Regions from separate parts of the Vibrio nomapromontoriensis genome, predicted to be linked through region 2. Evidence: predicted binding sites of a transcription regulator. Region 2 holds the regulator's gene; the other holds the start of a gene.
The links. Region 2 encodes CRP, which controls carbon source genes, mostly activating them, when cyclic AMP is high. Its sites were predicted from a motif close to TGTGANNNNNNTCACA; they were not measured.
Positions count from the first base shown of each region.

Region 1 (3,431 bases), on a different contig from region 2:
AATCTTTTAGCTTAAAGCTAGATTAGAATTCAGCTTTAACACCTAGAGCAAAACCAGTGCCATTTTGTTTAAGGTTTACACCAGTATCTGAAGAATCAAAATCAGTGTAACCGTCGTTGCCACCAACTTCTGCGTAAACAGTAGCACCCGGCGCTACATTGTAACCTACGTTAACAAACCAACTGTTTACTTTATCATAACTAACGTTGTTTGCTACGTCGGTAATAGCTTGGTCGTAGTTAGATTGGCTAATGCCGCCAGCAAATACGAATTGATTTACCGTATAATCAGCAGCAAAGGCGAATGTTTGGTTAGTAAAATCTTCATCCGCAAATGCTGGATCCAATTTTATGTTATAGTAACCCAATTCTAGGTTAAGATTTTCTACGCCAGCCCAACGAGCTTCTACAGCGTAAAGATTTTCTTTACCTTCGGTGTCGATATGACCTGCATCTGAAAGACCAGCAAAATTAGCACCAGCACCTTTAAAGTCGGCCATAGCATAAAAACCAGTGAAGTCAAAATCAGCTACTCTGTAACCAACTTTTGCGTCAACCATGTTACCGTCTTCACCTAGCTTGTTGTTTTTGTTTTTATCTTGCTTATACGCGATCCCACCGTAAAAGCTACCAGTATCGATATCGTAACGGATTGCTTCGTCGCCACCAAACGGAGACCCGTTAGAGAAGAAAGAGTTCACACCAAATTGATAATCAGACCCAACACCAGCGTCATCAAGAATAGTATCTAGACGACCAACTTTCAAAGAGCCAGCAGCTTGAGAGTATAGTGCTACGTACGTGTTACCAGCGTGAGCTGCTGTGCTCGTACCTTTAGTTACGCTGCTGTTCGCACCGTCAAATTCCCAGTACGCACCAAATTGTAAGTCATCGTTGATTGCGTAACGTGTGTCAAAACCAAAATCCGCATCTTGGATTTCTTGTTTAGTTGATGCACCATCTGCAACACCTTTCAAGTAAACAACTTCGATGTCACCTTTTAGGTTAACCGTCACTTTGTCTTGGTTATAGATTTCGATACCTGCTTGCGCAGAACCTGCTGCCAATACTGCTAGAGCTACTAGAGTCTTTTTCATGATAATCCACTGCCTTTTCATTAGATGGGAATTCCCTTTCGGTTCCCTTTTTTAATATATATCGCGCCAAAATCATTTTTTAGAACAACAACCTTTTGTTCCTAAGTCGTTTCAGCGTCGTTAAATCTCGAAATCAAGAATGCAAAAGATATAAGACAATGTCAAACACCCTAAAAAAAATAAGTAAATCACTCTAAATACCGATAAATCAACGGGTTACAAAACAGCATGTGATACACCGCAAACTTTAAAAGCACTCATATAGTGCAACCCCGACACTAAAATCTGCACATCAATCAGGTAAAAACTCCAACAGGAGCAAATTAATCGCACAACAATGAGAACAATCCACCAACCAAATGTCTTTTTTGGGGTTTTATATTTTTTGACCATTGAAAGATATATGGCTTTATGAAAGTTCACTCTGTTTTTGTGACATTGATCAAAACTATCACCGTAAAGTGATGATGAGAATCTCTGAATGTCACCAATCGAAGTGTGCTATCATCGCCGCACTGCAATTTGGATCACAGTATGACAACCAGTAAAATACAATCATCAATTCGTCAAAGTTATCAAAACCTGCAACATCAACTGGATAACTTCGTTCCTAGACGCGCGCAAAACTATCTTGTTTCTGAAATTGCCAAGACGTTGCTTGGTCAATATCACAAGTCGACGCGTATTATTGTTGCGGAGGCAGGGACAGGAATTGGTAAAAGTCTGTCTTATTTAATGGCAGCGATTCCTATCGCGGTACAAAACAATCGCAAAATAGTCATCTCTACTGCAACGGTGGCACTACAAGAGCAGTTACTTGATAAAGACTTGCCTCTGTTTCGACGTATTACTGACCAAAACTTCTCTTTTATTATTGCTAAAGGTCGCCAGCGCTATTGCTGCGCCGAAAAGTTGGCGGTGGCATGCGGCGCTGGCGAAGCAGATGCCGATAACAGCCAGCTTGCCATGTTTGAGTCCAAACCGAAAAAAAGTGATATCAAACAACTCCACGATATGTACGAGAAGCTGTCACAGAATAAATGGAATGGTGATCGTGATTCATGGCCCGCTCCTATTGATGATGCCATTTGGCAGACCATTGTCAGTGAAAAGCACAGCTGCAATAGTGGGCTGCCTGCGCACAGACAGTGCCCTTTTGCCAAAGCACGTTCAGAGCTGGACAAAAATGATGTCATTATTGCCAACCATAGCTTAGTCATGGCTGACGCAGATCTGGGCGGCGGGGTGATTTTGCCTGAACCAGAAAACACCATTTATATCTTTGATGAAGCCCACCACTTACCTCATGTCGCCAGAGACCACGCTTCAGCCTCATCGACATTAAAAGGGGCCGTGAGTTGGTTAGAGCGACTAAACCAAGCCGTATCGAAATTCTCTGGACTGGCAGATGAAAAACGCATTGGTCGTTTTCGCAATGAATTGCAAGACTCCATTCAGCAACTTATTCCAATACTGGGTGAAGTAAACACCTTCTGTTCATCGCTAACCTTTGAAGAAAGTTATTGCCGATTTGAAGATGGCGAACTGCCTACGTGGCTTGAAACCCAAGCTAAAGATCTCAAATCTATCACTCAAAAAGGCTCACAAGCCTCTGGTAAAATTGCGGATTTGATTTCAGAACGCCTCAAAGATGGCGAAATTGCCGCTAAACTTGCCGAGCCCGCACTCGCAGAGCTAGGCTTTTATATTCAAAGGTTTGAAAACCTCGCCGCCGTATGGCGACTTATGAGTGAGCCTAAAAAAGAAAAAGGCGCGCCACTTGCGCGTTGGATTGAACAAAGCAAAGAACGCGATAGCGACCATATTATTAGCGTATCGCCTTTAGAAGTGGGTTGGCAGCTCGACCAGCAAATTTGGTCTCGTTGTGTTGGCGCGGTGTTAGTCTCGGCAACAATGCGAGCACTAAATTCTTTTTCTTTCTTTTGTCACCAAAGTGGCATTAGCCAAAAGGAAGAAGACGGCGTTCAGTTCTTAGCACTGGCATCCCCTTTTGATTACGCCAATCAGGCGGAACTTATCGTGCCAAAAATGAAGTACGAACCACAAGCGAGTCCGTTTACTGATGAGCTGAAAGAGAAATTGATGCAGTACATCGCCGATGGCAAGAGCAATCTGGTGCTATTTTCTTCCTATTGGCAGATGAACCAAGTAGCGAACGACATTAAAGGAAAATTTGCCTTAAAAGGCTGGCACCTGCAAATCCAAGGCGAATCATCACGCACAGAAATTCTAAATAAACATAAAACGCTGACTCAATGCGGTAAAACCAGTGTGCTTTTTGGCACCGGCAGCTTTTCCGAAGGCTTGGATTTGC
Region 1 is NZ_JAKJSS010000007.1:572,005-575,435, forward strand. Features, by position in the region: gene L4D05_RS06690 (porin) at 23-1,096, opposite strand; gene dinG (ATP-dependent DNA helicase DinG) at 1,631-3,431, shown strand, end outside.
Region 1: the regulator CRP is predicted to act here: its motif matches at 1,528-1,543, upstream of dinG (ATP-dependent DNA helicase DinG).

Region 2 (3,431 bases):
AGATTTAAGCTTTAAGACTCGGCATCAGTTTCACGATAACTCTCTCCCACACACAGGAAGAGACAATAACTAGAAAATTACACAGGAAGTGTTATGTCAGCCAAACACCCGATTATCGCGGTGACAGGCTCCTCAGGAGCCGGTACCACAACAACGTCAGAAGCGTTCCGCAAGATGTTCAATATGATGAGCATCAAACCTGCTTTCATTGAAGGTGATAGCTTTCACCGCTTTACGCGTCCAGAAATGGACGTAGAGATCCGTAAAGCGAAAGAACAAGGAAAGCACATCAGTTATTTTGGCCCCCAAGCGAATGACTTTCCTGCACTCGAAACCTTCTTTAAAAACTACGGGCAAAACGGAGTGGGTCAATTTAGACGTTACCTGCATACGTTTGATGAAGCGGTCCCTTACAATCAAATGCCCGGGACTTTTACGCCTTGGCAGGATTTACCAGAAAACTCCGATGTTTTATTTTATGAAGGTTTGCATGGCGGCGTCGTTGATGGTGCAATCAATGCCGCTCAGCATGTTGATCTACTGATTGGCATGGTACCTATCGTCAACCTTGAGTGGATTCAAAAGTTCGTACGCGATACGCGTGACAGAGGTCACTCTCGCGAAGCGGTGACCGACTCAATCGTACGTTCAATGGATGACTACCTAAGCTACATTACCCCGCAGTTTTCGCGCACTCATATCAACTTTCAGCGCGTACCGACTGTCGACACCTCAAACCCACTCAATGCCAAAGGAATCCCAAGCCTTGATGAAAGTTTTGTGGTCATTCGCTTACGAGGGATAAAAAATGTCGACTATCCTTACCTGCTTGCCATGATAGATGGATCGTTTATGTCACGTCACAACACCATTGTCGTGCCTGGTGGAAAAATGAGCTTTGCGATGGAATTAATCGTCCGACCTATACTACAGCAGTTAATAGAAACAGGGAAAATAGGTTAGTTTTTTGCGCCTAAACTTAGATGATTTTTTATACCGTGATCATGTGCACAGTTTTGTATAGAAAAATGGTCTGATGACACGATTAAAATCAAGAAAGTCCGCGCAAAAAAGGATACTATTTCTTTGAAACAGAAGATCGCTTGCGCCATCTTCAAAGTGCTTTTATGCTAGTAAGTCCTAACACAATGGACTTGCTATTATATATGGAAAGCAGCAAGCATACCCTGCAGAGGAAGTAAGAAATATGGTTCTAGGTAAACCTCAAACCGACCCAACGCTAGAGTGGTTCCTTTCACATTGTCATATTCACAAGTACCCTTCAAAAAGCACGTTGATTCATGCGGGCGAGAAGGCAGAAACACTTTACTACATCGTAAAAGGTTCTGTTGCTGTACTTATTAAAGATGAAGAAGGCAAAGAGATGATCTTGTCTTACCTTAACCAAGGTGACTTCATCGGTGAACTAGGCCTATTTGAAGAAGACCAAGAACGTACAGCGTGGGTGCGAGCTAAATCACCTTGTGAAGTGGCTGAGATTTCATTTAAGAAATTCCGTCAACTTATCCAAGTTAACCCTGATATTCTCATGCGCTTATCTTCTCAGATGGCAAGTCGCCTACAAGTGACAAGCCAGAAAGTGGGTGACCTTGCGTTCCTTGACGTAACGGGTCGTATTGCTCAGACGCTACTTAACCTAGCGAAACAACCTGATGCAATGACTCACCCTGACGGCATGCAAATCAAGATTACTCGTCAAGAAATCGGCCAAATCGTTGGTTGTTCTCGTGAGACAGTAGGACGTATTCTTAAGATGCTGGAAGAGCAGAACCTTATTTCTGCTCACGGTAAGACTATTGTGGTCTACGGCACTCGTTAATCGACGCCTTTAGATACTCAAAAAGCCACCGCAAGGTGGCTTTTTTATTAGACGTTAACTCTGATAACCTATTGATGCGTGCTCTCAAAAATCTTATCGGCTGACGCTGCGACAAAGCCTTGATAATACTTGTTGTCGTTCATTTTGTAGCGCTTAGCAAATTCATAAAAACCACCAGGTATCTGCTGTTCCCCATCTGAAAATGATACGCCCACTTTGTCTGCCATCGTCGAAGATTGCTCAAGAAGGACCTCTGGCGATCCTTTCACTTCACCACCAGACTCATTGATATCAAAACCTGCTTGGCGCAAATAGTTATTGACCTCACTCACTTCTCCAAAACGATTAAGCTGATTCACACTAACAGTAAAGTGGTTGGCACCAAAACCATGTGCAGCAAGCCAAGAAGCATACTCACTCTCTTTGGCTAACGTTTGATAATCGTCATAACTGAGCGCCCACATACGTCCACCAAACAGAAAGTCTTCAGCGGCCAACTGCAAGTTATCTACTTGGCTAACGAGTTTTGCCACAATGGCTTGCAGCTCTGCTGAGCACTGTTCAACGCGAAGCTCACTAATAAACACTTTCGGCAATGACTCATCACTATGTTGTAGGTGAATCGCAGACAGTTTTTTCGCTGCAAAGTCATACTCACCCGCTTGTTGATAACCAAGCTTAAGAAACGGTTTTGCCAATATTTCAATGCCCACGGGCGAGAGATTAAAGGTACGCAACGCGATATGATCATTGATCAGTGCCTCCCCCTCTTTCAACAACGCCTGTACTTTTGCTGCTGAAGGACATAATCGCTGAGTGTAGTCTTGCCACAACTGCTCAAATAATTGTTCTGCCGTCATCTTTTGCTCCTTAAAGATCGAGACCTGGGCTTAATGTCGCAGGCAGCACTGTTTGCTCCCCTTCCATCGACGCCATCGGGTAAGCGCAGTAATCTGCCGCATAATAAGCGCTTGGTCGCAAGTTACCTGACGCACCCGGACCACCAAATGGTGCATCACCACTTGCTCCGGTTAGCTGACGGTTGCGATTCACAATACCTGCGCGAATATGGTCAACAAAATACAGCCACTCATCATCATTGGTTGAAATCAGGCCCGCCGATAAACCAAATCGAGTGTCATTAGCAAGCTCAACAGCTTGTGGTAGCGTTTCGTAACGCACAAGCTGCAATAATGGGCCGAAGTATTCTTCATCCGGTAACGTCGCTATTGCCGTGGCATCGATCAAACCTGGCGTCACAAACGCGGCCTGTAATTGTTTCGATTCCACTAAGCTCTTGCCACCTAGCGATTGCAGCGCCGCTTGTGCCTGAATAATATGCTGAGCAGCCTGCATGGAAATCTGCGGCCCCATGAAAGGCGCAGGCGTGGCGAATGGCTCATCAATCCGAATCTTGGCTATCGCGGCCACTAATGCGTCAACAAGTTGGTCACCTTTATCGCCAAACGGCACATACAAACGACGTGCACAGGTACAACGCTGTCCGGCACTAATATAAGCAGATTGGATAATAGTGTAGACCGTCGCATCAAGCTCACCATAAGCGTCACTCACAACCAACGGGTTGTTG
Region 2 is NZ_JAKJSS010000017.1:105,188-108,618, reverse strand. Features, by position in the region: gene L4D05_RS20390 (phosphoribulokinase) at 94-963, shown strand; gene crp (cAMP-activated global transcriptional regulator CRP) at 1,208-1,840, shown strand; gene L4D05_RS20380 (DUF1338 domain-containing protein) at 1,909-2,700, opposite strand; gene astD (succinylglutamate-semialdehyde dehydrogenase) at 2,711-3,431, opposite strand, start outside.